3 regions of the Amycolatopsis sp. DSM 110486 genome follow, and region 2 is predicted to be linked to each of the others. Evidence: riboswitches for the same ligand, from Rfam matches in the RefSeq annotation. Region 2 holds a riboswitch; each other region holds the start of a gene.
The links. Region 2 has a riboswitch for S-adenosylmethionine ahead of K1T34_RS52535 (aminotransferase class V-fold PLP-dependent enzyme). Riboswitches for the same ligand answer to the same signal wherever they lie in the genome.

Region 1 (10,137 bases), 770 kb from region 2:
CCCGCGCCGCGTCGAGGATCTTCGTGCGGTTGCGCACCGCGTCGGCGCGCAGCGGGCGGGACGGCTCCATCGGCTCTCCGTGGTCAGCTCGCGAGGGCTCTCATGATCAGGGTGTCGAAAGCGCGGTCGGGCAGGGCGCGGCGCAGGAAAATCAAGGGTTTCGCGCCGAAACCTGCAGCGTAACGTGTGCGCGGGCGCCGAGCGGTCGCAGCCTTCGCGACGGTCTTCGCGATCACGGACGGCCGGGACATCATCCGCACGTTGATGCCCGAGTTCATGCCCTTCGCCAGCTTCCCGGCCAGGTCCGAATACGCGCCCTCGCCGGAGACCTCCGTCAAGTGGTCCACGGCGATGTTGCCCCACTCCGTCGCGATCCCACCGGGCTCGACCACGACCACGTCGATCCCGAACGGCCGCACCTCCATCCGCAGCGAGTCGGAGAACCCCTCCAGGGCGAACTTCGTGCCGTGGTACCAGGCGCCCAGCGGGGTGTAGATCTTGCCGCCCATCGAGGAGATGTTCACGATCCGGCCCGAGCGTTGCGCTCGCATCACCGGCAGCACGAGCTGGATCAGCCGCGCGGCCCCGAACACGTTCACCTCGAACTGGTAGCGCGCCTCCGACAAGGGCACGTCTTCGACCGCGCCGTACGAGCCGTAGCCGGCGTTGTTCACCAGCAGATCGATCCGGCCGGACTCCGCGACGATCGCCGCCACGGCCTTCTCCACGGACTCCTCGTCCGTCACGTCCAGCGCGATCGCCCGCACCCCGCGTTCGGCGAGGTCCGCCATCCGCTCCACCCTTCGCGCGGCGCCATAGACCGTGTAACCACGCTCCAGCAGCTCTCGTGCCGTGGACTCTCCGATACCCGACGACGCGCCCGTGACCAGGGCGACCTTGGGGGCCATGACCGTCACCTCCTGAAAGTGAACCAGGACTCAGGTTTATCATGAGTCATCGTTCACTTTCAACCGGGTGGATTTCACGGAGGTTGTTTTCGGCAGTGTCACCGTCGACGGCGGCGAACGAGTGGTGCTCGTGCGTCACCACCCAGCGGCCCTGGTCCTTGCGCAGGCCGATGGTCAGCCGAAGGTGATGGCCCGGTGGATCGGCGGAGGTGCCGCAGCGCAGGAGCGCCCAGGCGAACGCCACGTGGTCGCCCGCGGTCACGTCGAGCTCCAGGATGGTGAACGTCGCGCCTTCCGCTTGCCAGACGAAAAACGGTGGCCAGGTCTCGCGGTAGGCGTCGATCCCGCGGACACCTTCGTGCGGCGGCGGGACGTCGAACATCACGATGCCGTCGGAGTGGTCGGCGAGGACGCCGTCGAGATTTCCCGTGTGGACGGCCGTGGCCCAGTTTTCGATCAGGGCGCGGATCTCGGCTGCATTCGTCATGGTGGGCCCTTCCTTCGGAGCGCGGTCGAGGGCGGCGATGGGCGTCAGCATCGCACCGGGGGCCGACCGGAACCGGCGTTCAGCGGTCGCCGAGGCCGAGTTGTCCACAAGGGGGTAGTTATCCACAGGCTGGCGGATTCGGCCTGGTGGCCGGTGTCGATCAGCGCCTAGCGTCGCACGTGTGTTCGAGCAGACCGCCCGTGATCCGGGCACTCCCGTGAACGCCAGGCTCGCCTGGCTGGCCGACCAGCTGGCGGCGGGCCCACGCACCGTCGGGCCCGGCGGCCGGCTGGTCCGGCGCTGGCTGCCCGGCGGCGCCGACCCGGCTCACCCGGGTCTGCCCGGCGTGCTGAAAAGTCACCGAGTCCTCGTCGTGCTGGGGCTGGTGGTCGTGGCTGTGCTGATCGCTGCGGGCTTCGCGGTGTTCAGCGGCTCGCCCGCGATGGAGGTGGCGCCGTCGCTGCCGAGCGCGAAGGCGCACCCTTCCGTCGCGGCGCCGGCGTCTTCGGCGTCCGCGACGCTGGTGATCAGCGTGATCGGCCACGTCCGCGCGCCCGGCCTCGTCACCGTTCCGGCCGGCTCGCGTGTGGCCGACGCGGTGCGGGCCGCCGGTGGCGCGGACCCCGGCACCGATCTCTCCAGCCTGAACCTCGCCCGCAAACTCACCGACGGCGAGCAGCTCGCCGTCGGCATCACGGTCGCGTCCTCGGCACCGGCCGGTGCCGGCGCGGCTCCGGGCAAACTCGACCTCAACTCGGCCACCCCCGAGCAACTCGACACCCTGCCCGGCGTCGGCGAGGTCACCGCCGGCCGCATCATCGACTGGCGCACGCAGCACGGCGGCTTCTCCAGCGTCGAACAACTTCGCGACGTCGAAGGCATCGGCGAAAGCAAGTTCGAGAAGCTGCGCGAGCAGGTGACGGTCGGATGATGTTCGTCCAGCCGGAAGCCGCGCCGTCGTGGCGTGACCACGACCTTCGGCTCGTCCCGGCAGCATTGGCGGCCTGGGGCGGCACCCTGGCGGGCCTGCGGCTCGGGTGGTGGGCGGCCGAGGTTTTCGGCGTTGTGGCAGCGGTTTTGTCGGCCGTATTGCTCGCACGGCGGCGTGGGCGGTGGGTCGGCGCGGCCGGCGCGCTGTTGGTCTTGGGGCTCGTCGTGGCGCTGCCGACAGCGTGGCGCATCCGGGGAGCTGAACAGGACACGCTCGGCCAAGCCGCAGCGCACGGGGTGACCGCCACGCTCCGCGTCGAGGTCACCGAGCGGCCGCGGCCGATCCACAGCGCGGGCTACGCCGATCAGCAGGCGGGTACCCGATCGGTCGTCATCGACGCCCGGGTGGAATCGGCCACTGTGGACGGTCGGGCGGTGGATTCCACCGGCCGGGTCCTACTGCTCGCGCCGGTGGCCGGATGGGGTGATCTCCTGCCGGGCCAGGAGGTCACGGCGTCGGGTCGCCTGGCGCCGGCGCGCGGGGGTGAGCTAACGGCGGCCGTCGTCTACCTTCAGGGCGCTCCGGTCGGGGTCACGCGGGCGCCGTGGTGGCAACGGGCGGCCGCGGCGTTGCGAGCGGGGCTGCATGAGTTGTGCGCGGTGTTGCCGGAGGAGCCGGCGGGGTTGCTGCCCGGACTGGTTTTGGGCGACACGAGTGCGTTGCCCGAGCAGGTCGAGCAGGAGTTCACGGAGTCGGGGCTCACGCACTTGATGGCTGTGAGCGGCGGGAACGTGGCGATCATCTGCGGCGCGGTGTTGCTGTTGTGCCGGCTGCTCCGCATCGGGCCCCGGGTGTCCGCCGTCGCGGCGGGATTGTGCCTGGGCGGTTTCCTGATTCTCGTCGGTCCGGCGCCGAGTGTGTTGCGGGCCGGGGTGATGGGCGGAGTGGCGCTGCTGGCGCTGGCGTTGGGCCGTCGTGGATCCGCGTTGCCGGCGCTGGCGTTCTCGGTGTGCGTGCTCGTCGCGTGGGATCCGGTGATGGCGGCGGACTTCGGGTTCGCGTTGTCGGTGTTCGCGACGGCGGGGCTGGTGCTGCTGGCGCCGCGATGGGCGGATTCGCTGGTACGCCGAGGGATTCCGCCGGGGTACGCGGAAGGGATCGCGGTGCCGTTGGCGGCGTTCGTGGTCACCGCGCCGGTGATCGCGGGCATGGCGGGCACGGTGAGTCTCGTCTCGGTGGTGACCAACGTGCTGGCGGCGCCCGTCGTCGCGCCGGTCACGGTGCTCGGGGTGCTGGCCACGGTGGTCGGGCCGTGGTGGCCCGGGGCCGGGCACGTGCTGGTGCACCTGGCTGATCCGGAGGCTCGCTGGCTGATCACCGTCGCGCGGCACGGGGCCCGTGCGCCGGGGGCGGTGCTCGCGTGGCCGGGTGGCTGGTGGGGTGGGGTGTGCGCGGCCGGGGTGCTGGTCGTGGTGGTGGTCGCGTTCCGGTTCCGGCGCGCGCGGCTGCTGGTGGCGATGGGGCTGGCGGCGGTGCTGCTGATCGTGGTGCCGCCGCGGGTGCTCTCACCCGGCTGGCCGCCGAAGGGCTGGGCGATGGTGGAGTGCGACGTCGGCCAGGGCGACGCCGTGGTGCTGGCCACGGCGGAGCCCGGGCGCGCGGTGGTCGTGGACACCGGGCCCGAGCCGGGTCCGGTGGACGAGTGCCTGCGGCGGCTCGGCGTGGAGCGGATCCCGCTGCTGGTGCTCAGCCACCTGCACGCCGACCACATCGGCGGGCTGCCGTCGGTGTTCGACGGCCGGGCCGTGGGGGCGATCGCCGTCGGGCCCGGGCGGGCGCCGGCGTGGGCGTGGCAGCAGGTGTCGCAGGAGGCGGCGACGCACCACGTTCCACTGCTGGAGCTGAGCGACGGGCAGCGGCTCGACTGGCCGGGGCTGTCGCTGGACGTGCTCGGACCGCGCTACGTCACGGCTCGGGCGGCCGCCCTGCAGGACGGCACGATGATCAACAACAGTTCCGTGGTGCTCCGCGCGACCACGGCCGCGGGGAGGGTGCTGCTGACCGGAGACGTGGAGCTGGCCGCGCAGGCCGACCTGCTGGCCGAGGGGGTGGACCTGCACGCCGATGTGCTGAAAGTTCCCCACCACGGCTCGCGCTACTCGTTGCCTCAGTTCCTCGAGGCGGTGGGCGCGCGGGCGGCGATGATCAGCGTGGGCGCGGGCAACAGCTACGGGCACCCGGCGAAGTCCACAGTGGACGTGCTGGGCACGTTGGGTGTGCTCGTGACGCGGACCGATGTGGACGGCGACACGGCCGTGCTGCCCGGTGACGGCGGGCCGGCGGTGGCGCGCCGGGGTGAGCCGCGCGGGCCGCCCCGGTAGGGGAGCGGCCCGCGGGCCCGGCGGTCAGAGGCCGAGGGCCTTGCTCACGGCTTCGGCCGACGGCGGCACGGTGGCCTTGGGGCCGATGCGGCCTTCGAGGGCGTCGAGCGTCTTGAGGCCGTCGCCGGTGATGAGCAGCACGGTCTCGGCGTCGGGGTCGATCTTGCCGGCCTCGATGAGCTTCTTGGCGGTCGCGACGGTGACGCCGCCCGCGGTCTCGGTGAAGATGCCCTCGGTGCGCGCGAGCAGCTGGATGCCCGCGACGACCTCCTCGTCGCTCACGTCCTCGATCGCGCCGCCGGTGCGGTTGACGACGTCGAGCACGTAGGGGCCGTCGGCGGGGTTGCCGATCGCGAGCGAGCGGGCGATGGTGTCGGGCTTCACGGGCTGGACGACGTCGTGGCCGGCGCGGAACGCGGCCGAGACGGGGGAGCAGCCGGTGGCCTGCGCGCCGAACACCTTGTAGGGGCTGGCTTCCACGAGGCCGAGCTGGCCGAGCTCGCGGAAACCCTTGTCCACCTTGGTCAGCTGCGAGCCCGACGCGATCGGCACCACGATCTGCTCCGGCAGGCGCCAGCCGAGCTGCTCGGCGACCTCGTAGCCGAGCGTCTTGGAGCCTTCGGAGTAGTAGGGGCGCACGTTGACGTTGACGAACGCCCACGTCGGGTGTTCGCCGGCGAGCTCGGTGGCGAGGCGGTTGACGTCGTCGTAGTTGCCGTCGACGGCGATCAGGTCACCGTCGTAGACGGCGGTGGTGAGGATCTTGGCGCGTTCGAGCGACTTCGGGATCAGGACGACCGACCGCCAGCCGGCGCGGGCCGCCGCGGCGGCCGTCGCGTTGGCCAGGTTGCCGGTCGAGGGACACGCGAGGACCTCAAAGCCGAACTCGCGGGCCGCGGCCAGCGCGACGGCGACCACGCGGTCCTTGAAAGAGTGCGTGGGGTTGCCGGTGTCGTCCTTGACCCACAGGGACTTCAGGCCCAGGGCCTTGGCGAGGCGGTCGGCCTTCACCAGGCGGGTGGCGCCGGGTTCGGTGTTCGGGATCTCCTCGACAGTCGAGGGGACGGGAAGGAGCTTCTTGTAGCGCCAGATGTTCTTGGGGCCGGCCTCGATGTCTTCGCGGCGCACGCGGCCGAAGTCGTAGGCGACCTCGAGCGGCGAGAAGTCCTCCGCGGAGACGAACTCCGGGGCGAGCGGCTGCCGGTGGCCCTCTTCCTTCGACACCAGTTCGACGGCCGGACCGAGGTCCAGGGTCTTCTTGGTGGAGGTCGTGCCGAGGGTAACGGTCATCGCGAGGTTCCTTTCCTCATCTGCCCCGCAAAAGCGGGCCGGAATTGGCACCGTGGTCGTCAGCTATCCCGCAAATTCGGGAAGACAGGCTGTACGCCGGTTGCCGGGGCTTCTTCGGGCCGTTCCCTCTGCCCCTCTGGATGAGCGGTCTTCAGTTGTCGGCGCGCCTCGCTGGGCGTTGCCTCGGGTACACCGTACGACATGGCGATCACCTCGTGCCACGGTGGCGGCGCACATCACCGCAGCGGGCGCGGGGCCGGGCGGGTGAGAGGATGGCGGGGTGACCACCGCACCCGCGCCACTCCACCTCGTCCTCGGTGAGGAAGAACTGCTCATCGAGCGGGCTGTCCGCTCGTCGCTGGACGCCGCGCGGGCCGTGGACTCGACGGCCGAGATGACGCGCAACCGGGTGTCCGAACTCACACCGCCCGTGCTCGCCGAGCTGGTGAGTCCCTCGCTGTTCAGCGAGGGACGGGTCATCGTGCTCGACTCGGCGCAGGACATCTCGCAGGAGCTGGCGGACGCGGTGATGGCGTACCTCAAGGCGCCCGCCGACGGGATCGTGCTCGTGGTCGTGCACAACGGCGGCGGCCGCAGCAAGGCGGCCAAGGCGCTGCCCGCGGCGCTGAAAAAGGCGGGCGCGGAGATCACCGAGTGCCCGAAGCTCACGAAGGCCGCCGATCGGGAGTCGTTCGTGCGCAACGAGGTGCGCCGCGTCGGCGGCAAGATCGACGCGGCGGGGGTGATGGCGCTGATGGATACCGTCGGCTCCGACCTGCGCGAGCTGTCCTCCGCGGCGACGCAGCTCGTCGCCGACACCGGTGGCGCCATCGACGAGCAGGCCGTGCGCCGCTACCACACCGGCCGCGCCGACGTGACCGGCTTCGCCGTGGCGGAGAAGGCCGTGGGTGGCGACCGCGCGGCGGCCCTGGAGTCGCTGCGCTGGGCCATGCAGCTGGGCGTGCCGCACGTCCTGGTCGCCGACGCCCTCGCGGACGCGGTGCGCACAATCGCCCGCGTGTCCGCCGCCGGCCGCGGCAACCCGAACCAGATGGCCGGAGAGCTGGGCATGCCGCCGTGGAAGATCCGCAAGGCGCAGGGCCAGTCGCGCGGCTGGGGCCAGGACGGCCTCGCCACGGCGATGCGCGTGGTCGCCCGCCTGAACGCCGAGGTCAAGGGCGTGGCGGCGGACGCGGACTACGCCCTGGAACGCGCGGTCGTCGAGGTTGTCGCCGCCAAGGGTGAACGCTGACGCTGCTCGGCGGGCAGGGTTCGAGCCACCGGCATCGGGCCTGAGGCACCGCCGAACCGCCGCGAGATGGCCGGGCGGGACCGTTGGTCGCGTGCGCAGATTTTGCAACAGCCACCGCCGGCCGATCGACCGTCGCCGCGGTATCTCAGCGCACAGGCACGCTGCGCGCAGGGGGCGGGAGAGCGCACGAAAAAGCCCGGCGACAGTCGGTCACCGGGCCCTTTCAGGTCTGGCAGGGTGCTGCGATCAGCTCAGAGCTGGTTCGCGCGCTTCGCGAGAGCCGACTTCTTGTTGGCGGCCTGGTTGGCGTGGATGACGCCCTTGGTGACGGCCTTGTCGAGCTTGCGGGCGGCGTCGCGCTGGAGTTCGAGGGCCTTGGTCTTGTCGCCGGAGTCGGCGGCCTCACGGAACTTGCGGATCGCGGTCTTCACCGAGGAGCGGATCGCCAGGTTGCGCTGACGGGCCTTCTCGTTGGTGGTGATGCGCTTGATCTGGGACTTGATGTTGGCCATGAAGGCGTCCTGCTTTCGTCTCGGTGAAGGTCGCTGCCGCGTCGAAGTGGCTCCGGGCGCCTGGCGTGAAGACAGGCGCGGCCGGGTTTCCTCCCTGACGGAATGCCGCACGGCAACGACGGGAAAGCCTAACAGGCCTGCTCGCGGGCCCCTCGGGCGGCCCGGAGTGATCGGTTCGGCTACCGTGGAGAACGTAGTGCCTAGGGTTCCGCTGCCGGCCCGCCGCACCAACGCGAGAGTAAGACGCAAGACAACCAGGGCCGGCGGGACAGGTCCGAGCGGCACCATCGGCGCGGCCCGACGCCCGCCGTTCATCTGACGGGACAAAAGCCTGGAGGACCCGGCCTTCCGCGTGCGCGGAAGACTCGAAGGGGTCCAGTGAACACCACAGCTCTGTCGTTCGTCCTCATCGCCGCTGTCGTGCACGCGGGGTGGAACCTCGCCGCCAAGCGCGTCACCTTCGGCGGGCCGCGGTTCGTGTGGCTGTACTACACCGTCTCCGCCGTGGTGCTGCTTCCCGTGGTCATCACGGCACTCCTGGTCGAAAACGAACGTCCACAGTGGACCTGGCTGCTCGCCGCCGGGGTGACGGCCGTGCTGCACGTGGCGTACGGCACAGTGCTGCAGCGCGGGTACGCCGTCGGCGACCTGTCGATCGTCTACCCGCTAGCGCGCGGCACCGGGCCGCTGCTGTCGGTGCTGGCGGCGGTGCTCGTGCTGCACGAGCACCCCGGCGTGCTGGGCCTGATCGGGGCGTTCCTCGTGGTGGCGGGCGTGCTGGTGATCAGCCTTGGCGGCAGCGAGGCCGACGTCAAAGCGCGCCGCGCCGGTGTGTTCTACGGCGTGCTCACCGGGGCGACCATCGCGGCCTACACGCTCTGGGACGCCCACTCAGTGACGACGCTCGCGGTGCCGCCCCTCGTGTACTTCGGCTGCGGGGCGCTGGTGCAGAGCGTGCTGCTGGCGCCCGCGGCCCTGCGTGACCGGGCCGAGGTCGCGAAGCTGTGGCGCGAGCACCGCAAGGAGACGCTGATCGTCGGGATCGCCTCGCCCGCGGCGTACCTGCTGGTGCTGTACGCGCTGCGGATGGCGCCGGTCAGCCTGGTCGCGCCGGCGCGGGAGCTGTCGATCGTGCTGGGCGGGCTCGCGGCGTGGTTCGTGCTCGGTGAGCGGCACGCGGCGCGCCGGCTGGTGGGCTCGCTGGTGGTGCTGGCCGGGATCGTCGCGATTGCGGTGGCCTGAGCCACTCGGGTAGGCAGGACGCATGGACGTACTGAGCAGCCGGGTGCTGATCCACCCGCGCGACCTGGAGGCCTCGACCGCGTTCTACCGGGACACGCTCGGGCTGGCGATCCAGCGCGAGTTCCCCGGTGGCACGGTCTTCTTCGCGGGCGGCGGTTCGATCGAGGTCGTGGGCAGCAACGACGCCACTCCCTCCACGGCCGTCGACCTGTGGCTGCAGGTCCGCGACCTGCCGGCGACGCTCGAGGAGCTGGCCGCACGCGGCGTCACGCCGGTCCGCGGGGCGCGCCGCGAGCCGTGGGGGCTGGACGAGGCCTGGATCACCGACCCGGACGGCCTGCGCATCGTCCTGGTGCAGGTGCCGCCCGACCACCCGCTGCGGACGGACTCGCGCTAGGCGTGGGCCAGTGGCGAGGTCACGAAGCGAATCGTGGCCTCGCGGCAGCGTGAGCGGCGGAGGCAGGCCTGACCGGGCCACGGGCTGGGTGCCCCGACACAGACGGTGCCGCGCGGGTGACGGCGCGCCACCGGGTGCTGCGTCCGGCGACACCCGGCCCCGACCGGCGGGCAGGTGATCCGGGCCGGCAGGACCACCGCAATCCGCTACGAGCGGGGCCGGCCCGGTGGGCTGGTCGGCCTGGACGTCGAAACGGCCGGCCGGATCCCCGGCGAGCCCACGGCTGTGCCCGGCGGGAAGCCACCCGTGACCGCGGCGTCAAGATCGGATACGACTACCTCCACTCCCGCCTGGCTCGCTCCGGGATCCACGCCGACGGGTAAGACCGACCTGCGCCGGGTGTCTGGCCGGCGCGATCACTTACGCCGCTGACCAGGGCATCTTCGGCGAAACGGAAAAGGGTCGACCGCCTCGACCGCACCCTAGGCCTCCGGCGGCCCCACCGAGATCAGCTGTCCGGTCACGTGCCCGGCCGCCGGGGACGCGAGGAACGCGACGGTCGCGGCCACGCGCTCGCGGCGCAGCTCCGACTCGGCTGCGTCGGGAGCGTTCATCCGACCCGGGGACACGGCGTTCACCGTGATCCCTTCGGCGGCGTAGGCGGCGGAGAGGGCCTTGGTCAGCCCGACAACCCCGTGCTTGGCGGCGGAGAGGTGCACCCGCGACGGATCACCGCG
Region 2 (10,137 bases):
CGAGCTGCTGCGGCGCCGTCCAGTACTGCGTGGCGAACGGCGGGCTCGACACGAGGTGGCCGTTGATCCGGATCTCCAGCGCCAGGTCCAGCCCCCACGGCTCGGTGACCCGCAGGTACTCCAGCGGCTCCGGATCCTGCGCCGGCTGCGGCACGCGCGCGTGCTCCAGCGCGGCCAGCGGCACGATCCACGGCGCCACCGACGTGGCGAACGACTTCCCGAGGAACGGCCCCAGCGGCTGCGACTCCCAGCCCTGGATGTCGCGCGCCGACCAGTCGTTGACCAGGCACACGCCGAACACGTGCTTCGCGAAGTCCTCGACCGGCACCGGCGTGCCCGGCGTCGACGGGGTGCCCACCACGAAGCCGACCTCGGCCTCGATGTCGAGCAGCTGCGACGGCCCGAACGACGGCTCCGTGGCCGTGCCCGGCTTGCGCTGCCCCGAAGGCCGCACGACCGGCGTTCCCGACACCACGACGGTGCCGGCACGCCCGTGGTAGCCGATCGGGAGGTGCTTCCAGTTCGGCATCAGCTCGTCGTCGGCGCCGCGGAAGATCCGCCCGGCGTTGATCGCGTGCTGCTCGCTCGAGTAGAAGTCGACGTAGTCCGCGACCTCGAACGGCAGGTGGTTCGTGATCTCCGCGCGCGGCACGAGGTGCGGGCGCACCTGGTCGGCGTAGCGCTCGGCCGTGAGCCATTCCCGCACCTGCTCGCGAACGTCGCGCCACGTCGCCGGCCCGGCCGCCAGCAGCGGGTTGAGCACACCGCTCGTGAGCAGCTGCGCGAACGACGCCGCCGCTTCCTCGGCCGCCGCCGACAGGTCGAGCACGTGCTCGCCCACCGCCACGCCGACGCGGCGTTCGGGCTCGCCGCCGCGGGAGAACACGCCGTAGGGCAGGTTGTCGAGCCCGAAGTCCGTGTCCTCGGGCAGGTCGAGCCAGGTCACCGCGCGCCCTCCGCCCGCCGGGCGGCGATCCACCCGGTCACGAGCGTGTCCAGTGTGGACAGTGGCAGGTTCCCGTTGCCCAGCACCACGTCGTGGAACTCGCGGATGTCGAAGTCCGCGCCCAGCGCCTCCTCGGCCGCGGCGCGCACGCGCTCGATCTCCAAGCGCCCCACCATGTAGCCGAGCGCCTGGCCCGGATTCGCGACGTAGCGGTCGATCTCCGCTTCGATCTCGATCCGCGCCATCGGCGTGTTGGCCACGGCGTAGTCCACGGCCTGCTGCCTGGTCCAGCCCAGCGCGTGCAGGCCCGTGTCGACCACGAGACGGGCGGCGCGCATCGAGTCCTGTGTGAGCATGCCCAGGCGCGTGACGTCGTCGGAGTACAGGCCCATCTCCTCGGCCAGCCGCTCGGAGTAGAGGCCCCAGCCCTCGATGTAGGCGTTGAACGGCACCAGCCGCCGCAGCAGCGGCAGGTCCGTGAGCTCCTGCGCGAACGAGAGCTGGAAGTGGTGCCCCGGCACGGCTTCGTGGAACGCGATCCCCTCACTGGTGAACCGCGGCCGCGAGCTCGCCTCGTGGGTGTTGGCGTAGTACGTGCCCGGCCGCGAGCCGTCGAGCGACGCGGGCAGGTAGTAGGCGATCGTGCCGCTGGCCGCGTCGGCCTCGGGCACCGGCGCCACCACGCATTTCGCGGCGGGCACGCGTGAGAACCACTGCGGCGCAACGGCTTCCGCCCGCGTGATGGCGGCGCGGGCGCCGGCCAGCAGCTCCTCGCCGTCGCGCCAGCGCAGCTCGGGGTCGCTGCGCAGGTGCTCGAAGATCTCGGCGAGGTCCTCGGTGCCGAACACCCGCCCGCCCAGCTCGCGGTACTCCCCCGCCAGCTTGTCGGCGATCCGCAGGCCCGTGTCGTGCAGGTCCTGCGCCGTGCGGTCGGTGGTGGTCTCGGCGCGGATCAGGCCCTGGTACTTCTCCTGCCCGCCCGGCAGGTGCCCGATGCCCGGCTCCGACTCGGACTTGGCGACCGGCGCCACCTCGTCGGCCAGGAACGCACGGTAGCGCGCGAACGCCGGACGCACGACCTCGGCCAGCAGCCGGTCGCGCTCCTCGGCGAACCCGGCGACCTCGATCGCGGGCGTGACCCGCAGCGGGTCGGCGTCCTCGGCCGCGAGGTAGCGCTCGACGTACCCGATGCCCACACGCACCAGGAAGTCCGGCGGCGCGAAGCCGTCGGCCACGGTGGCGCGCTGGGCTTCGATCACGGCGTCGAGGTAGTCGCCGACGCCCGCGAGCCGGCGGAGGTAACCCCGGGCCTTCTCCTCGTCCTCCGGCACCAGCGCCGAGAGGTTGGTGATCAGGTACAGCGCGGGCGAGCTGAACCCGTCGCTCACGGCGAACCCGGACAACCGCGAGTCCAGCGTGTCGACGACGCCGCGAGCCCGGGCGATCACCACGTCGCGCGTCACGGCGTCCGTCGCCGAAAGACCGGCCCGGTCGATGGTCTCCGCGCGGTCGGCGAGGTCGGCGAAGCGGGCGCGGAAGCTCGCGGTCGCGGCGAGGCTCGGGTCGGGCAGCGCGCCGTGGTCGCCGGGCAGGCCGTACATCGTGCGCTCGACCGGCGCGCGTTCGAACTCGAGCTCCAGCAGGTCCTCGGCGAGGCCGTTGACGGTGTCCCCGTGGCCGGCGACCCACTGCGCGACCACGGTGTCGAGCACCGACAGCGGCAGCGCGCCGCCGGAGAGCACCACGTCGTGGAACGCGCGGACGTCGAACTCGCTGCCCAGCCGGGTCTCGGCGGCGGCACGGATCCGCTGGATCTCCAGGCGCCCCACCAGGTACGCGAGCGCCTGGCCCGGGTAGCCGATGTAGCGGTCGATCTCCGCCTCGATCTCCAGCTTGCCCATCGGCGTGTTCCCGACGAGGTAGTCGATGGCCTGCTGCCGGCTCCAGCCCAGCGCGTGCAACCCGGTGTCGACCACGAGCCGCCCGGCGCGCATCGACTCCAGCGTGAGCATGCCGAGCAGCGAGACGTCGTCGGAGTACAGGCCCATCTCGTCGGCGAGGCGCTCGGTGTAGAGGCCCCAGCCCTCGACGTAGGCGTTGAAGTCGCCGAGGCGGCGCAGCAGCGGCAGATCGGTGAGCCCGAGCGCGGTGCTGAGCTGGAAGTGGTGACCCGGGATCGCCTCGTGGAAAGCCGTGGCCTCGGCGGTGTGCCGGAACCGTTCGGTGGCCTCGTAGGTGTTGGCGAAGTAGGTGCCCGGACGCGAGCCGTCGACGGCCGGCGGCATGAAGTACGCGGGCGGCGCGCCGGGCGCGGAGTCCTCCGGCACGGCCTCGACGGTCCACGGTTGCTCGGGAATCGTGCCGAACCACTTCGGCGACTCGGCCGCCGCGCGCGTGATGGCCGAGCGCGCGGTGTCGAGCAGCTCCTCGGCGCTCGTCCAGCGCAGCTTCGGGTCGGTGCGCAGCCGCTCGAAGATCTCCTGCAGGTCGCGCGTGCCGAACACGCGCTCGCCCAGCGCCTGGTACTGCTCGACCTGGCCCGCGATCACCTCGAGGCCGGTGTCGTGCAGCTCCTGCGGCGAACGGTCGGTGGTGGTGTGCATGCGCGCGAGGCGCGCGTAGATCTCGTCCCCGGCGGGCAGCCACGACACGCCCACGCGGTCGTCGGGCCGGCCGTGGGCGAGCACCTCGGCTTCGAGGAAGTCGCGGTACTCCTTGAACGCCGGGCGCACGACGTCGCGCAGCAGCTCCTCACGCCGGCTCGCGAACCCCTCGTCCGGCGCCGGCTGGCGCAGCAGCGGGTCGCCCGCCGGCTCGGCGAGGTAGCGGTCGACGTGGGCGATCGCGCCCTTCACCAGCCGTTCGACGGGCACCAGCCCGGCCTCGATGCCCTCGCGGTGCCGCAGCGCGACCGCGCGCAGGAAGGCCGGGATCCCGGCCAGCCGGTCGAGGTGCACCGAGGCCTTGTCCCCCGGCAGCACCGGCACCATCGGCAGCGCCGAGAGCAGGCCCGCCGCTGGCCCCACGAACAGGTCGGTCACGGTGAACTCGCCGAAGCGGCTGTCGATGAGGTCGAGCTTGCCCTCGATCGAGTTGATCACCACCTCGCGCGTGACGCGGTCCGTCGCGTCGAGCTCGGCGGCCTCGATCGCCCGCGCGCGCTCCAGCAGGCCGGCGAGCCGCTCGCGGTACGCGGCTTCGGCGGCGGCGCTCGGGTCGCCGAGCCCCGGCGCGTCGGGCTTGATGCCCAGGATCGCGGCGGAGAGCGGTTCGAAGCCGAACATCTCGTCGACGAGCTCGTCGGCGAGATCGGTGACGACGGTCATGGGTGCGGACTCCCGGGGTTCGGTGGTGCCGTGCGATTCCGACCCTAATGGAGACCCAGGCCCGGGGGTGGCGTTCCGGCACGAGCGTCCCGTTCACTCATGGTGAACGGCGGATCCGTGCCGTTCCTGATACCCGGGGCCACCGAAACCCGGCTGGGGCCACCGGACCGGGCGACGCGGCCCGGCCTCGCCGCGCCCGGAGCGGCCCGGAAGGTAGCGTTCCCCGAGTGGCCGTGACCGATCCCGCCGATGTCCGCCTGCTCGCCGCCCTCGCCGAGCTGGGCAAAACGGCCGTGCACGACCTCGCCGCGAAGGTGGGCATGGACCCGCGTGAGGTCGCCTACCGCCTGGTTGCCTTGTCCGGCAGCGGATTGCCGCTGCTCGTGGGCGTGGAGAGCGACCCGGCCGGGCTGCGCGCGGCGATCGCGGGAGCGCCGCCGTCGTGGCAGCAGGCCCCGCCGCCCTCGGGGGCGATGCCCGTCGCCGCGCCCGGCGGACGGCCCGGCCCGGGCATGCCGGCCGGAGCGGGTCCCGGGATGCCGACGGGACAAGGATTTCCGGCCGCGGCCCCGCCGAGCGCCCCCGTTCCGCGTCCCGGGAACGGACCCGGAACGCCAGGAGCGCCGTCCGTCCACGGTGGACCGTCGGGACCCGTGCACGGCGTGCCGTCCGGCCCGTACGGAGTCCCTTCGGGTCCCTACGGCGTGCCGTCTGGCGCGTACGCAGCTGCACCAACGCCGCTCGACCCCGCACTGAGCACGTGGGGTGTGCCGCAGACGGCGTCCTGGGCACGCGGCGACGAACCGCGCCGCGCGGGCCCGGCCGAGGGCAGACACGGCCGGATCGGCGAGACGCTCGCGACGCAGGGACTCGAAGGCGAGCAGCTCACCGTGCAGCTGCTCGAGGTGCAGGACCCGGCCGACTACCTGTTCGGCGCCGCCGGCTACCGGCTCGACGCGGGCGAGCGCGCGGTGGTGGTGCACACCGAGATCACCAACCGCGGCAGCGTGCCCTTCGCGTCGCTGCCGGACAACTACCTCGAGCTCGTCACGGCCGACGGCACGACCGTCGCCAAGGCGCCCGTGTCGCTGACCTCCCGGCCGCCGCACAAGATCGGCGTGCGGCCCGGCGAGACGCTCGGCGGCCACACCGTCTACGTCCTCCCGGACGCGACGCGCGTGGTCTCGGTCCGCTGGAGCCCCCGCCCGGAGCCGGACGACCGCACGCTGACCTGGGCCGTCGAGGGCTAGTAGCTCTCCTCGCGCAGGATCTCCAGCGCGCGGGCGAGGTCGTCGGGGTACTCGGCCTCGAACTCGACCCAGCGGCCGTCGGCCGGGTGCGCGAAGCCGAGGGTGCGGGCGTGCAGCCACTGCCGCGTGAGGCCGAGGTGGCGCGCCAGCACCGGGTCGGCGCCGTAGGTCAGGTCGCCCACGCACGGGTGGCGCAGCGCGGAGAAGTGCACGCGAATCTGGTGCGTGCGGCCCGTCTCGAGCTTCACGTGGGCCAGCGACGCGGCGCGGAACGCCTCCACCACCTCGTAGTGCGTCACGCTCGGGCGCCCGCCCGCGACCACGGCGAACTTGTAGTCGTGGCGCGGGTGGCGGTCGATCGGCGCGTCGATGGTGCCGCGCGTCGGGTCCGGGTGGCCCTGGACCACGGCGTGGTAGCCCTTGTCGACGGTGCGTTCCTTGAACGCGCGCTTGAGCACCGTGTACGCGTGCTCGCTCTTGGCCACCACCATCACGCCGGTGGTGCCCGCGTCGAGCCGGTGCACCACGCCCTGGCGCTCGGCGGCGCCCGACGTCGAGATGCGCAGGCCCGCGGCGGCCAGGCCGCCGACGACCGTCGGCCCGGTCCAGCCGGGGCTCGGGTGCACGGCGACGCCCACGGGCTTGGAGATCACGATGATGTCGTCGTCGTCGTGGAGGATCTTCATGCCCTCCACTGGCTCGGCGATGACCTGGATCGGGGACTCCGGCTCCGGCAGCGTCACTTCGAGCAGGCCGCCGGCGGTCAGGCGGTCGGACTTGCCGGCGGGCCGGCCGTCCACCAGCACGTCCCCGGCTTCGGCGAGCTCCGCCACGACCGTGCGGGACAGGCCCAGCAGCTTGGCGAGGCCGGCGTCGACGCGCATGCCGTCGAGCCCGTCGGGGACGGGCAGCAGGCGCGCGGTCACGCGGTCTCCTTCTTGCTGTTCTTGTCGCGGGTCGAGGTGCCGTCGTAGTCCTTGCCCAGCAGCGACAGCAGCACGATGAGCACGCCGCCGCAGCAGATCGCGGAGTCGGCGATGTTGAAGATCGCGAAGCCCTCGCCGTTGGGGGCGAAGGCCGAGATGAAGTCGATGACGTGGCCGCGCAGCGGGCCGGGGGCCCGGAAGATGCGGTCGGTGAGGTTGCCGAGCGCGCCCGCGAGCACCAGGCCGAGGCCGATGGCCCAGCCGACGCTGCGCAGCCGCCGCGAGAGCCAGATGATGGCGACGGCCACGGCCGCCGCGACCAGCGCGAGCACCCACGTCATGCCCGTGGCCATCGAGAACGCGGCACCGGGGTTGCGGATCACTTGCAGGTAGATGAGGCCGCCGAGGATGCGCACCGGCTCCTTGCCCTCGAGGTTGGCCGCCACGAGGTTCTTCGACACCAGGTCGATCACCCAGATCAGAGCCGCGACCGCGAACACCAACCCGACCCGGCGCTTGGGCAGCACCACGGGCGCTTCGGGCTCCTCCGAGACCGCTGAGGCCGCGTCACCGCTCACCGCCGGTTCGACGGCGGGCGCGCCTTCGGGCCGGCCGGGTTCGGGCGAACCGGGCTCGGACAGATCGTGTTCGGACGAGGAGGACTCGGTGCTCACGCCCCCATTGTCCACGCCCCGGCCTCACCCGTTCGCGGCGGCAGGCCGCGAACGGCCCTTCACGGGTCCGGCGACCACCAGAAACGCCACCGCGAGCAGCACCACTGCCGACGAAACCACCCCCGCGACGCCCGGTAGCAGCATCGCCACCGCCACGAAGCCCACGGTGACCGCGAGGACCAGGAGACTGCGCTCGTACCCCCCCCAGCACCACCAGCCCCACGGCTGCGAGCGCCGGGCCGCGGGCATCGGCGTCGAGGTCGAATTGGGCGTAGGCGGCGAGGTCCAGCACGGGCACCGCCAGCACACCGCCGGCGAGGGCCAGGGCGAACCGGCCGGTTTTCGGCCTGGTCCCGGCTCGCGCGTAGCCGACGAGCACGATCGCCACGACCAGCGCGAGTGCGATCGGCCAGCCCAGCGCTGACGTCGAGGTCGGCGCGGGCAGCGGGTCCTGGCTCAGGAACTGCTCACCGCCGATGGCCGTGTCGAAGTAGTCCACGTGCACGCGGTCCATCGGCACCGCGGACAGGTTCACGAACTCGCCCGCGGCAGAACCGGCGCCGGCCGCGAGCCGCACCGCGGCCAGGATCAGCTCGGCGAAGCCCAGCAGCGCGAGCGGAACCCAGAAACCCCAAGATCTCCCCACGCGCCGAGGGTAGCGAGCGGGCTCAGGCGCAAAACGGCGGCAGCTCCCGCGGGTCCCCCACCGGGGCCCAGCGGCCGTCGACCTTCGTGTACTCCCAGCGGGCGCCGCGGGCGACGATCTGGCGCAGCGCGAGCACGAGGCGGTCCACGTGCTCCTCGGTGCTGCCCAGGCCGAGGCTCACGCGCACGGCCTGCTGCCCGTCGCGGCCGCATTCGCCGATGAGGCGCTTGGTGGCGACGTGGGCGCAGAACGCGCCGTCGCGCACGCCGATGCCGTACTCGGCCGAGAGGACCGCGGCGAGCCAGCCGGGTTCGAAGCCGTCGACGATGAAGCTCACCGTGCCCACGCGGTCCACCGGCGCGTCGAACAGGCGCAGCTCGGCGCAGCCGGGCACGCCGGCCAGGCCCTTGCGCAGCCGCTCCAGCAGCGTGGCCTCGTGCTCGCCCACGGCGGCCCAGTGCGCGGACAGCTGCTCGCACGCGACGCCGAGCGCGTAGACACCGACAGTGTTCGGCGAGCCGGCCTCGTGCCGCTCGGCACCGGTGTTCCACACCACGGCGTCCTCGGTCACGAGCTTGGTCGCTCCCCCGCCGGCGAGGTATGGCTCGGCGGCGCGCAGCCAGTCGGACCGGCCGATGAGAGCGCCGGCGCCGAAGGGCGCGTAGAGCTTGTGCCCCGAAAGCGCGACGTAGTCGACGTCCAGCTCCCGCAGGGAAATCCGGCGGTGCGGCGCGAGCTGCGCGGCGTCCAGCGCCACGCGGGCGCCGTGCTTCCGTGCCACGGCGGCGATCTCGGCCACCGGCAGCAGCTCACCGGTCACGTTGGACGCTCCGGTCACCACCACGAGCCGCGGCCCCTCCGGGCAGGCGTCGAGCGCTTCGTCCACAACGGACACCGCGGCCAACCGCGTGCGCGGCAGCTGCACGCGGCGCACATTCGGGCCCCGCCAAGGCAGCAGGGCCGCGTGGTGCTCGGTGTCGAACACGACCACGGACGTGCGCCGCGGCAGCGAACGCGCCAGCAGGTTGAAGGAATCCGTGGTGTTGCGGGTGAACACGACGGTGTCGGTGGCGCGCGCGTCGACGAACCGGCGCAGGATGTCGCGCGTGCGCTCGTAAAGGCGCGTGGACACCTGCGAAGCGAAGCCCGCGCCGCGGTGCACGCTCGCGTACCAGGGCAGGAACTCGTCGACGGCGGAGCGGACCGCGTCGAGACACGGCGCACTCGCGGCGTGGTCGAGGTTGGCGTAACCGATCTCGCCGCCGGTCACCAGGGGCACCCGCAGTGCCGCCCCCGCGACGCCGGGGATCCCCTGTGCGGCAACGGTTTCGGTGTTTTCAGCGGTACGGTCCAGAGCGAGAGTCATGGCGGTGCCTCCTCGGCAGTCCGGGGGACCCCCGGCGAGGGGCCCGCGCTTGCCCGTCGCACAACACGACCGGCCCGGTCTTCACCCGGGGCACCCCACCGCGGTAGGAGGGTTGCCGGCCAGCAAGCCGGGGCTGAACGCTGGCACTCATGACCTGTTGATGAAGGTAACCGATTCCGGGCGTGCGGAGAAAGCCCCGTCCCGTGATCTGAGATGGCGCTCACACGCCGGCGAACCCGCGAACCTCACCGAAAACGCGTCAACGGCCCAGCTCACCGCGCCAGCGCGCGAGCCGCCCGGCCCGGTCGACGGCGCGGATCCGGCGCTCGGTCGCGTCGCGGACCCCGGCCGTGGTGACCACCAGCAGCTGGTCGTCCTCCTGCAGGCGGCTGGTCTTCTGCGGCGTGAACCCGGAGCCGCGGCGGACCACGAGGCTCACGGTGGCGCCGGCGGGCAGGCCGAGCTCGGAGATGTACACGCCGTGCAGCTTCGAGCCCTTCTGGATGCGCACCTGCAGCAGCTCGGCGCCGAGCTCGTCCAGCGGCGCGGCGTCGACCTCGATCTCGTGCGCCTCGGAGGGTTTTGCGAGGCCCAGCAGCCGCGCGACCGGGCCGAGTGTGGCCCCCTGCAGCAGCGTCAGCACGACGACCAGCACGAACACGGCGTCGACGAGTCGCTCCGCGCCCGGCACACCCTGGGACAGCGGGATCAGCGCCAGCACGATCGGCACGGCCCCGCGCAACCCGGCCCACGACAGGAACGTCTGCTCCCGCCACGGCAGCCGGAACGGCAGCAACGACAAGACCACCGACAACGGGCGCGCGAGCAGCAGCACCACCGCGCCCGCGACGAGACCCGGGATGAGCGCCTCGAGGATCCGGCTGGGCGAGGCGTAGAGACCGAGCAGCACGAACAGCCCGATCTGCGCGAGCCAGCCGAGCCCCTCGGCGAACGAGAGCGTGTCGGAGCGGTGCGGCAGCCGCGAGTTGCCCAGCACGAGACC
Region 3 (10,137 bases), 2.5 Mb from region 2:
GTCTCGCTCAAGGACGGCGCCGAGGTCCACGTCAGCCGCATGGGCGTCTCGATGGTCAACCAGCAGGAGACCATCGACCCCGACGTGCAGAAGGTCGACGACCCGACGCTCGAGCTGGGCAAGACCACCGTTGAGGACCCGGGCACCGCGGGCCAGAAGATGGTGACCTACAAGGTCACCAAGAAGAACGGCGAAGAGATCTCCCGCGAGCAGGTCTCGGTCAAGGTCCTCCTCGAGGCCAAGCCGAAGATCCTCAAGGTCGGTTCGATGAAGCCCGCCGACCCGGCGATCGGCGACGGTTCCGCCTGGGATCGCATCGCGGCGTGCGAGGCCGGCGGCAACTGGTCCATCAACACCGGCAACGGCTACTACGGCGGCCTCCAGTTCGACAAGCGCACCTGGGACGCCTACGGCGGCGACGCGTACGCGTCCTACCCGAACCAGGCTTCGCGCGCCCAGCAGATCTCGATCGCCGAGAAGGTCCGCGACGCCCGCGGTGGCTACAGCGCCTGGCCGGTCTGCGGCAAGCGGGCCTGAGTTCGGCGGTTCCCGAGGCTCGGTAGGCTTCCCCGGTGGTTGAACTGCTGGGGCCTGCCGAGATCCGCGGGCTGGCGGACGAGCTCGACGTCCGGCCGACGAAGAAGCTCGGCCAGAACTTCGTGCACGACCCCAACACGGTTCGCCGCATCGTCGAGTTGGCCGGAGTTCAGCCGGGCGACGTCGTCCTCGAGGTCGGACCCGGGCTGGGGTCGCTGACGCTGGGCCTGCTCGACGCCGGGGCCCGCGTGGTGGCCGTCGAGATCGATCCGAAGCTGGCGGCGCGGCTTCCGCGCACTGCCGCCGAACGCGCTTCTTCCGTCGCGGATCAGCTGAGCGTGGTCGGCGCCGACGCGTTGCGGATCAGCGCGGCTGATCTGCCGGCCGAACCCGTGTCGCTGGTCGCGAACCTCCCGTACAACGTCGCGGTCCCCGTCGTGCTGCACCTGCTGGCCGAGCTTCCCTCGCTGCAGCGCGGGATGGTGATGGTGCAGACGGAGGTCGCCGACCGCATGGCCGCCGGTCCCGGCAGCCGCATCTACGGCGTGCCCAGCGTGAAGCTCGCTTGGTACGGGCCGGCGCGCAAGGTCGGCGCCGTGCCGCGGTCGGTGTTCTGGCCGGTGCCGAACGTCGACTCGTCCCTCGTGGCTTTCGAACGCGGCACTCCGATGGAGGGCGTCGAGCGGCAACGCCTGTTCGCGGTCGTGGACGCCGCGTTCTCCCAACGCCGCAAGACGCTGCGCGCGGCCCTCGCCGGCTGGGCCGGTTCGGCCGATCGCGCCGGCGAGCTCCTCGTGGCGGCCGGAATCGACCCGAAGACGCGCGGCGAGCAGCTCGACGTGCACGACTTCGTCCGGCTCGCGGCTCAAGCCTGAAAGATCCGGCGCAGGTGGTAGTCCAGCGTCGCGAGGACTTCGGGCGGGGTGAAGCGGCCGTGCAGGACGTCGAGGCCCAGGCCGGTGAAGCCCGCGACCAGCAGGTTGGCCTCGTGCCGCGGCTGGACGCCAGGCGGGAGCGCCACGCGGCGCAACAGGCTGGTGAGCAGGTCTTCGATCGGCGTCTCGGCGTGCAGGAACACCTTCGCCAGCGCCGGGTCGCTGTGGGTGCGGCTGAAGTAGGCGCGGTGGACGCGTAGCGACAGTTCGCGCTCGGCGTCCAGCGGGAGCAGCTCCGTGAGCAGAGTCCGGACCACGCCGCGCACGCTCTGGTCGAGCTGTGCCGCGATGCGGGCCTGCGTGCGCTGCTCGCCGCGTTCATGGAGGTAACGCAGGGACAACACGAGCAGGTTGTGCTTCGTTTCGAAGTAGTACTGCACCAGCCGCAGTGACACGCCTGCCTCGGCGGCCACCTCGCGCATGCTCACGGAGTCGAGCCCGCGTTCGGCCGCGATGCGCCACACCGCCCCGGCGATCTCGCGCCGGCGCTGCTCGTGGTCGACCCGGTGCGCCACGGTCCTCCTCCGCTGTAGTGGTACGACTGTATCCGATACGCACGTATCACAAACGGGCGTGACGGACGTCCGGATTCGACTCGTGGACGGGAGTGGACGTCCGGCCGGGAAGACGAAGTGTCTCGCCGTGGCGAACTACCTCGCCGAACCGTCATTTACCCACGCGCGAGCTGCCCCGCGATTCCCGTGCCGGAATCGCGGCTCCACCAGGGATCGGCAGCGTCCACAGTGGAATAGGCGCCGGATTCGCCGCGCGGAAGAAATTCGGTGCCGGAGCTTTCGGGGTCCACGATGTGGCTGCGGGTGTCCCGGTATCCGGGCACCACCACTCGTGTGATCTGCACCAACGCGCTTGCGTTCACCCAATGGGATCGGCTTTACTCAGAAACGTCCATCCCGAGCGACTGAGAGACCTGGCTCGCCGAAGTCGCAGCAACCACCCCCCATGGGGCAGGTGCTACAGCCAGGACCGATGGAGGCTGTTTCCGATGCAGAGGGTAGCCCGCCCGCTCCTGTTGACCCGGCGGCGCGTCGTCGATGAAGGTCGCCGCACGGTATGTGCGTGTCGACGCTCCACAGTCATCGCCTGATCCTTTCTTCCGCAATTCTGCGCACCGTCCGAAAAGGACGGTAATTCGGTGACGCCCGGCGCGCCCGGAAACGGTGCTGCGCCTCATGCCTGGAGCTCTCTTCGTGATCACTGTCGAAAACGTGTCCAAGTCCTTTCCCCTCAACGGAAATCCGGTCGCCGCGCTGCGTGATGTGAGCGTCGACGTGCAGGCCGGTTCCCTCTTCGGCGTGGTGGGCCCCGCCGGCTCCGGCAAGTCCACGCTCGCCCGCTGCATCGCGCTGCAGGAGCGCCCGGACCGCGGTGTCGTGCGGCTCGACGGCCTCAACACCGGTGCGCTCGACGGCCGCCGGCTGCGTGAGGTCCGCCGCCAGCTGGGTGTCGTCGGCACCAAGCCGGAGCTGCTCGCCGAGCGCACCGTCGCCGGCAACATCGCCACCCCGCTGGAGCAGCTCGGCATCGACGGGCCGCAGCGCAAGACCCGCGTCGGCAACCTGCTCGACCTCGTGGGCCTCACCGCCCGTGCCGCGCAGAAGCCGGCCGACCTCACGCCCGGCCAGCTGCGCCGCGTCGCCGTGGCCAGGGCACTCGCCGCCGGCCCGGCCGTGCTGCTCGCCGACGACCCCACCGCCGGCATCGCCCCCGAGGAGGCCGGCGCCGTGCTGGCCGTGCTCGACCGGGCGCGCGCCGAGCTGGGCACCACCGTGCTGCTGACCACTCCGGACGCCGGCGTCGTCCGCCGCGTCTGCGACGACGTCGCGGTGCTCGAAGACGGCGCGGTCGTCGAACGCGGTCACGTGCTCGACCTCATCGCCTCGCCGGGCAGCTGGACCGCGCAGGCGGTGCTGCCGGCGATCGAGACCGCCCGCGCGCAGGCCGCGAAGTACGACCGGTCCGCCGACGTCGTGCTGATCGGCTTCGCGTCCGTCGGCGCCCTGCTGCCCGAGGCGGCCGGCCGCTTCGACGTGGAGGTCGCCACCATCGGCGGCGGACTCACGCGCATCGGTGACACCCCGATCGCTCGTTTCCGCATCGGTGTCCGCGGCGAGCGAGCCGACGCGGCGCTGGCGTGGATTGCCGACCGCGGCGCTCACGTGACGCCGGCCGTGCGGGCCGCGCAGAGCGTCGCCGCCTGATTCCAGCTGACCCCGTCGGTGCCGTGAAGGGCCCGTTGAAGGACTCCGATTCCTTCAACGGGCCCTTCCTCGCGCGGTGCGCGGGTCCCGGGGTCCAAGGTTGGCGTCGACGTGTCCGAGAGGTTGGGACAGCCGTCCTGAGGATGCCTGTTTTCTCCTGGTGGGGAGCCCAGGCGCCCGGCCACGTAGGCTTGACGGGTGCTCGCCGTAGTTCCACCACCAGTCACCGTCCGGGTCCCGGCCAAGGTCAACCTGCACCTGGCCATCGGTGACCTGCGCGAGGACGGCTACCACGACTTGGTCACCGTCTTCCAGGCGTTGTCGCTCACGGACGAGGTGACCGTCGCGGCCACCGACGACCCGGGGCTCGAGGTCTTCGGCGAGGGGGAGGGGTCGGTGCCCACCGACGCCACCAACCTCGCCTGGCGCGCGGCCCAGGAGCTCTCCGCCTACGCCGGCCGCGCCGAGGGAGACGACCTGAAGGTGCGGATCGTGCTGCGCAAGGGCATCCCCGTCGCCGGCGGTATGGCGGGCGGGAGCGCCGACGCGGCGGCGACGCTCGTCGGCCTGGCCTCGCTGTGGAAGCTCGACGTGACGCGCGACGAGCTGGCCGCCATCGCGGGCAAGCTCGGCAGCGACGTGCCTTTCGCACTCTACGGCGGCACCGCGCTCGGCACCGGCCGCGGTGAGCAGCTCGTGCCCGTGCTGTCGCGCCACACGTTCCACTGGGTGCTCGCGTTCGACACCGAAGGCCTGTCGACGCCGAAGGTGTTCGGCGAGCTCGACCGCCTGCGCGCCGAAGGCAACCCGCCGCGCATCGGCTCGCACACCCCGGTCGTCGAGGCCCTCGCGTCGGGCGACCCCCGTCAGCTCGCGCTGCTGCTGGGCAACGACCTGCAGGCGGCCGCCGTGTCGCTGCGTCCCGGCTTGCGCCGCACGCTGCGCGCGGGCGTGAACGCGGGTGCGCTGGCCGGGTGTGTGTCCGGCTCGGGGCCCACGTGCGCGTTCCTCTGCGCCGACGCGCAGGCCGCCGTCGAGGTGGCGGCCGAGCTGTCCGGCGCCGGCGTGTGCCGAACCGTGCGCGTCGCCCATGGCCCGGTGCCTGGCGCCCGGCTGGTCGGCGGCGACGACGCACCCCGTGGCACGCCACCGCGTGTGCACGCCTGAACATCTGTCCATTGTGGAAAGGATCGGCTGAATCGGATGGCCAACCTGGTCAACCTGGAGTCGGTGAGCAAGTCGTACGGGGTGAAACCGCTGCTGGACAGCGTTTCTCTCGGCGTCGCCGCCGGACAGCGCATCGGCGTAGTCGGTCTCAACGGTGGTGGCAAGACCACGCTGCTGGAGGTGCTCGCGGGTCTGAGCGAGCCGGATTCCGGCCGGGTGAGCCATGTTCGTGACCTGCGCATGGCCGTCGTCACCCAGCGAACCGAGCTGCCTTCGGGCAGCACGGTCGGCGACGTCGTACTCGAACGCTATGGCGCGGAACACGAATGGGCCGCCGACGCGCGCGTCCGGTCCATTGTGGACGGACTCGGCATCACGGCGATCGGTCTCGAAACCCCGACCGCGAACCTCTCCGGTGGCGAACGCCGTCGCGTCGCGCTGGCCGCGGCGCTGACCGGCGAGCTCGACCTCGTGGTGCTCGACGAGCCCACCAACCACCTGGACGTCGAAGGTGTCCGCTGGCTGGCCGACCACCTGCTGGCGCGCAGGATCGCCGTGGTGGTCGTGACCCACGACCGGTGGTTCCTCGACACCATCGCGAGCCTCACGTGGGAGGTCACAGGAGGGCGCGTCGAGCAGTACGAAGGTGGTTACGCCGACTGGATCTTCGCGCGCGCCGAGCGGGCGCGCCTGGCCGCGACGGCCGAGGAGAAGCGGCAGAACCTGGCGCGCAAGGAGCTGGCGTGGCTGCGCCGCGGCCCGCAGGCGCGCTCGTCGAAGCCGCGCTACCGCGTGGAAGCCGCCGAGGCGCTGATCGCCGACGTGCCGCCGCTGCGCGACTCCGTGGAGCTGATGGCGTTCGCCAAGCGCCGCCTCGGCAAGACGGTGCTGGAGCTGGAAGACGTGTCGTTCAGCGTCGGCGACCGGACGCTGCTGGACCACGTGACGTGGCGGATCGGGCCGGGTGACCGCGTGGGTCTCGTCGGCGTGAACGGGTCCGGCAAGACGTCGCTGCTCAAGCTGCTGGGCGGCGACGTCACTCCCGAGACGGGGCGGCGGGTCAAGGGCAAGACGGTCGCGCTCGCGCACCTGCGCCAGGAGCTCGACGACCTGCCGGCCGACCTGCGCGTGCTGCAGGCGATCGAGCAGGTGGCGGGGCGCGTGGTATTCGGCAAGCAGGAGATGACGGCGTCGCAGCTGGGCGAGAAGCTCGGCTTCCCGGCCGAACGGCAGTGGACGCCCGTCGGTGACCTGTCGGGTGGCGAGCGGCGCCGGCTGCAGCTGTGCCGGCTGCTGATGGCCGAGCCCAACGTGCTGCTGCTCGACGAGCCCACCAACGACCTGGACATCGACACCCTGCAGCAGCTCGAAGACCTGCTCGACGGCTGGCCCGGCACGATGGTCGTGGTCTCGCACGACCGCTACCTCGTCGAGCGCGTCTGCGACACGACCGTGGCCCTGTTCGGCGACGGCCACGTGACGAACCTGCCCGGCGGCATCGAGGAGTACCTCAACCGCCGCACGAAGCTGCAGGCGGCGACGCCGGGGCGCGGCGCGTCGGCAGCTCCGGAGAAGGCCGAGGCCAAGCGCAGCAACGCGGAGATCCGGGCCGCGCAGAAGGAGCTCGGCCGGCTGGAGCGCAAGCTCGACCAGCTGGCCAAACGCGAGGAGAAGCTGCACGCGGCACTGCTCGAGGCGGCCACGGACCCGGACAAGCTCATCGCGTTGAACACGGAGCTGAAGAGCGTGCACGCGGAGAAGGAAGACGTCGAGGCGACGTGGCTGGAGACGTCCGAAGCGCTCGAATGACGGCTTGATCGACGCTGTTCACGCCGCCGCAGGCGAGCGTTGACAACAAGACAGTAATCTGTCGCGCATGAGTCGGTTCGTGGACACGCTCGTCGAGACGGCGACGGGGCGGGGTCAGCAGCGCGGCATGGTCACGGGCGAGCCCAAGGAGCCGGTTCGCCGGACGTGGGCCGAGGTCCACGACCAGGCCAAGAAGATTGCCGGTGGGTTGGTCGCGGGCGGGTTGAAGCCCGGGAGCGCGGTGGCCGTGCTGGCCGCGGCGCCGGTGCTCATCGCGCCCACCGTGCAGGCCGTGTGGCTGGCCGGCGGCAGCGTGACGATGCTGCACCAGCCGACGGCGCGCACGGACCTCGCCGAGTGGGCCGAGGACACGGTCAAGGTGCTGGGGATGATCGGCGCCGGGCTGGTGGTGCTGGGCGAGCCGTTCGACCAGCTCGCGCCCGTGCTGGCCGAGAAGGGTATCCAGCACCGCCTGATCACGGAGCTGGCCGAGGCCGAGCCGCTGGCCGAGGTCGTGCCCACCGACGAGGGCGCCACCGCGTTGCTGCAGCTCACCAGCGGTTCGACGGCCGACCCCAAGGCCGTGCGCATCACCTACGGCAACCTCTACACCAACGTCAAGGCCATGGTCGACCGCGCGGAGTTCGACTTCGACGTCGACGTGATGGTGTCGTGGCTCCCGACGTTCCACGACATGGGCATGGTCGGCTTCCTGACCGTGCCGATGACCTTCGGCGTGGAGCTGGTGAAGATCACGCCCGTCGAGTTCCTGACCGGCCCGCTGATCTGGCCCGAGCTGATCTCCAAGTACAACGGCACCACCACGGCCGCGCCGAACTTCGCGTACGCCATCGTGGGCCGCCGCATGGCCCGCGTCGAGGACGACAACGCCTACGACCTGTCCAAGCTCCGCATCGCACTCAACGGCGCCGAGCCGATCGACGAGACGGCCGTCCAGACCTTCGTCGACGCGGGCGCACGCTTCAAGATGCCGGCCGAGTGCGTGTTCCCGGCGTACGGCATGGCCGAGGCGACTCTGGCGGTGTCTTTCGCGCCGCTGTTCACGGGTCTCACCCTGGACGTCGTCGAGGCCGACGCCCTGGAGGCGGACGACCGCGCCGTCCCGGTCCCTGAGGGCGACTCGCGGCGCGGCACGGACGCGGTGCGCTCCTTCGCCGTGCTGGGCCGTCCGCTGGACGGCCTGGAGGCGAGCATCGTCTCCGCGGACGGTTCGCTGCTGGGCGACCGCGAAGTCGGCGAAATCCGCCTCCGCGGCCCGGCCGTCACCCCGGGCTACCTCACCGTCGACGGCCCCCTCGACACCCAGGACGCCGACGGCTGGATGAAGACGGGCGACCTCGGTTACCTCATCGACGGCCAGATCGTGATCTGCGGCCGCCGCAAGGACGTCATCATCATGGGCGGCCGCAACCTGTACCCCACCGACATCGAACGCGCGGCCACGTCGGTCGAGGGCGTGCGCGCCGGCAACGCCGTCGCCGTCCGCCTCGACGCGGGCAGCCGCCGCGAACGCTTCGCCGTCGTCGTGGAGTCCAAGCTGGCCGGCGACGCGGACGCCGAACGCGCGTTGTCGAAGCAGGTCGCCGCCCGCGTCCGTGATGCCGTGGACATGCGCCCGTTCGCCGTGGTGGTCCTGCCGGCCGGCAGCCTGTCCAAGACGCCCTCGGGCAAGGTCAAGCGCGCGGCGACTGCGGTGCAGTACGCGGACAAGATCGCGCACAACGCGGACCACTGACCTCGGGTTCGACCGGCAACGTAGGCAGAACACGGAACCGGCCCACTCACCACAGTGAGCGGGCCGGTTCCGTGTTCTCGGGGCTTGGGAAGTCCGGAGGGCGGGGTTGTTTCAGGAAGAAGGACAAACGCAGGCCGGGAAAGCGCCGCGGGGGAACGACGTCGTCAAGGCCGGAAAGACCTACCGGTCCTGGAAGGACTCGGCGTTCTCCGTCACCTCCGGACGCGGGGCCCGGGAGGCGGTCGCCTCGTGTTCGTCGCGTGCGCCGGGCACGGCGGGAGCGCGCCGGCCGGACAGGTCGGCCAGCTGTTCCTCCACGGTGTCCAGGAACTGGTCGACTTCGCGTTCGTCGTAGCCGCGCTTGCCGATGAGCGGCTTGTTGAACATGACGTGGTGGACTTCGGCCGCGGTCAGGTCGTCCTCTTCGGCGATCGTTTTCGCGATGCGCCGCACGAACTCGTCGACCTCCTGTTTGGCATAGCCACGGCGGCCGATCGGGGCGTTACCGAAGGTGACCTCGGTGAGGTCCTCGGCGGTGAACGACATGAAACATTCTCCGATTCAGGGTCGGTGTGCGGACTCCCGCATTCCGTCCTAACCGGTCACCGAGGCACCGGGAACCCCGAGCGCGTCGGGACGACTCGATCAGGGCCCTATAAGCCGCCCATCGAGTGAGGAAAAACTACGCAGCGCCACTCATGATCACTAACAGAGAGCAACCGGCTGATCAGCCTGCGTGGAACTCGTTCTGGGCCGTGGTGAGCCCCTTGGCCACGAGCGCCTCGGCGGCGTCGGCGGCCACGGAGACCTCGAACGGGAGCTCCTTGCGCTCGACCGTCGAGAAGTCCTTCAGCACGAAATCGGCGGGATCCTGGCGGCCCGGCGGGCGGCCGATGCCGAAGCGCACGCGGTAGTACTCACGCGTGCCGAGCGACTTGGTGATGGAACGAAGGCCGTTGTGCCCGTTGTCGCCGCCGCCGAGCTTGAGCTTCAGCGCGCCGAACGGCACATCGAGCTCGTCGTGCACCACGACGACGCCCGAGGGCTCGACCTTGAAGAACCGCGCGGCGCCGACCACGGGCCCGCCGGAGAGGTTCATGAACGAACGCGGCTTCACCAGCACCACGCGACGGCCCGAAAGCCGCCCCTCCAGCACCTCGGCGCCGCTCTTGTGTGCCTTGAACTTGCCCCCGATGCGGGTGGCCAGCTCGTCGAGCACCATGAAGCCGACGTTGTGGCGGTTGCCGGCGTACTGGGGCCCGGGATTACCGAGGCCGGCGAGCACGATCAGCTCGCCGGCCCCAGGCAGGTCTTCACTCACGGAAGTGAGTTTATTCGGCGTCCCCGGCGGGAGCCTCGCCGCCTTCGGTGGCGGCCTCTTCGCCGGCGGTCTCTTCACGCTGCGGCTCGTTCACGGCCACGACCAGCGCTTCGCCGTCGGTCACCAGGTTCGCGCCCTGCGGCAGCGTGAGCTGCGCGGCGGTGATCTGGGTGCCGATCTCGAGACCCTCGACCGAGACCTCGATCTGGTCCGGGATGTGCAGGGCCTCGACCTCGATCTGCACGACGCCGAGGTCCTGGTTCACCAGGCCACCCGGGCCGGCGGTGCCGGTGACGACCACCGGCACGTCGACGGTGACCTTCTCGCCGCGGCGAACCACGAGCAGGTCGACGTGCTCGATGTAGTTCTTCAGCGGGTGCACGACGATGGTCT

Region 1: it holds a riboswitch for S-adenosylmethionine, as region 2 does, so the genes downstream of both, thrC (threonine synthase) here and K1T34_RS52535 (aminotransferase class V-fold PLP-dependent enzyme) in region 2, are expected to answer to the same signal.
Region 3: it holds a riboswitch for S-adenosylmethionine, as region 2 does, so the genes downstream of both, K1T34_RS11875 (methionine ABC transporter ATP-binding protein) here and K1T34_RS52535 (aminotransferase class V-fold PLP-dependent enzyme) in region 2, are expected to answer to the same signal.

The regions. Positions count from the first base shown of each region.
Region 1 covers NZ_CP080519.1:698,466-708,602, reverse strand. Annotated here, with positions in the region: gene K1T34_RS03505 (TetR/AcrR family transcriptional regulator) at 1-70, opposite strand, end outside; gene K1T34_RS03500 (oxidoreductase) at 84-908, opposite strand; gene K1T34_RS03495 (nuclear transport factor 2 family protein) at 955-1,395, opposite strand; gene K1T34_RS03490 (ComEA family DNA-binding protein) at 1,577-2,326, shown strand; gene K1T34_RS03485 (ComEC/Rec2 family competence protein) at 2,323-4,707, shown strand; gene thrC (threonine synthase) at 4,732-5,997, opposite strand; SAM riboswitch class I at 6,011-6,144, opposite strand; gene holA (DNA polymerase III subunit delta) at 6,278-7,249, shown strand; gene rpsT (30S ribosomal protein S20) at 7,501-7,761, opposite strand; gene K1T34_RS03465 (EamA family transporter) at 8,140-9,003, shown strand; gene K1T34_RS03460 (VOC family protein) at 9,026-9,400, shown strand; gene K1T34_RS03455 (SDR family NAD(P)-dependent oxidoreductase) at 9,883-10,137, opposite strand, start outside.
Region 2 covers NZ_CP080519.1:10,890,198-10,900,334, forward strand. Annotated here, with positions in the region: gene fahA (fumarylacetoacetase) at 1-946, opposite strand, end outside; gene K1T34_RS52510 (DUF885 family protein) at 943-4,272, opposite strand; gene K1T34_RS52515 (AsnC family protein) at 4,500-5,522, shown strand; gene K1T34_RS52520 (RluA family pseudouridine synthase) at 5,519-6,448, opposite strand; gene lspA (signal peptidase II) at 6,445-7,026, opposite strand; gene K1T34_RS52530 (hypothetical protein) at 7,016-7,768, opposite strand; gene K1T34_RS52535 (aminotransferase class V-fold PLP-dependent enzyme) at 7,791-9,134, opposite strand; SAM riboswitch class IV at 9,175-9,289, opposite strand; gene K1T34_RS52540 (potassium/proton antiporter) at 9,394-10,137, opposite strand, start outside.
Region 3 covers NZ_CP080519.1:2,456,171-2,466,307, reverse strand. Annotated here, with positions in the region: gene K1T34_RS11890 (resuscitation-promoting factor) at 1-537, shown strand, start outside; gene rsmA (16S rRNA (adenine(1518)-N(6)/adenine(1519)-N(6))-dimethyltransferase RsmA) at 573-1,412, shown strand; gene K1T34_RS11880 (TetR/AcrR family transcriptional regulator) at 1,403-1,987, opposite strand; SAM riboswitch class I at 2,376-2,466, shown strand; gene K1T34_RS11875 (methionine ABC transporter ATP-binding protein) at 2,681-3,691, shown strand; gene K1T34_RS11870 (4-(cytidine 5'-diphospho)-2-C-methyl-D-erythritol kinase) at 3,890-4,858, shown strand; gene K1T34_RS11865 (ABC-F family ATP-binding cassette domain-containing protein) at 4,895-6,667, shown strand; gene K1T34_RS11860 (fatty acyl-AMP ligase) at 6,735-8,423, shown strand; gene K1T34_RS11855 (DivIVA domain-containing protein) at 8,604-8,969, opposite strand; gene pth (aminoacyl-tRNA hydrolase) at 9,151-9,744, opposite strand; gene K1T34_RS11845 (50S ribosomal protein L25/general stress protein Ctc) at 9,755-10,137, opposite strand, start outside.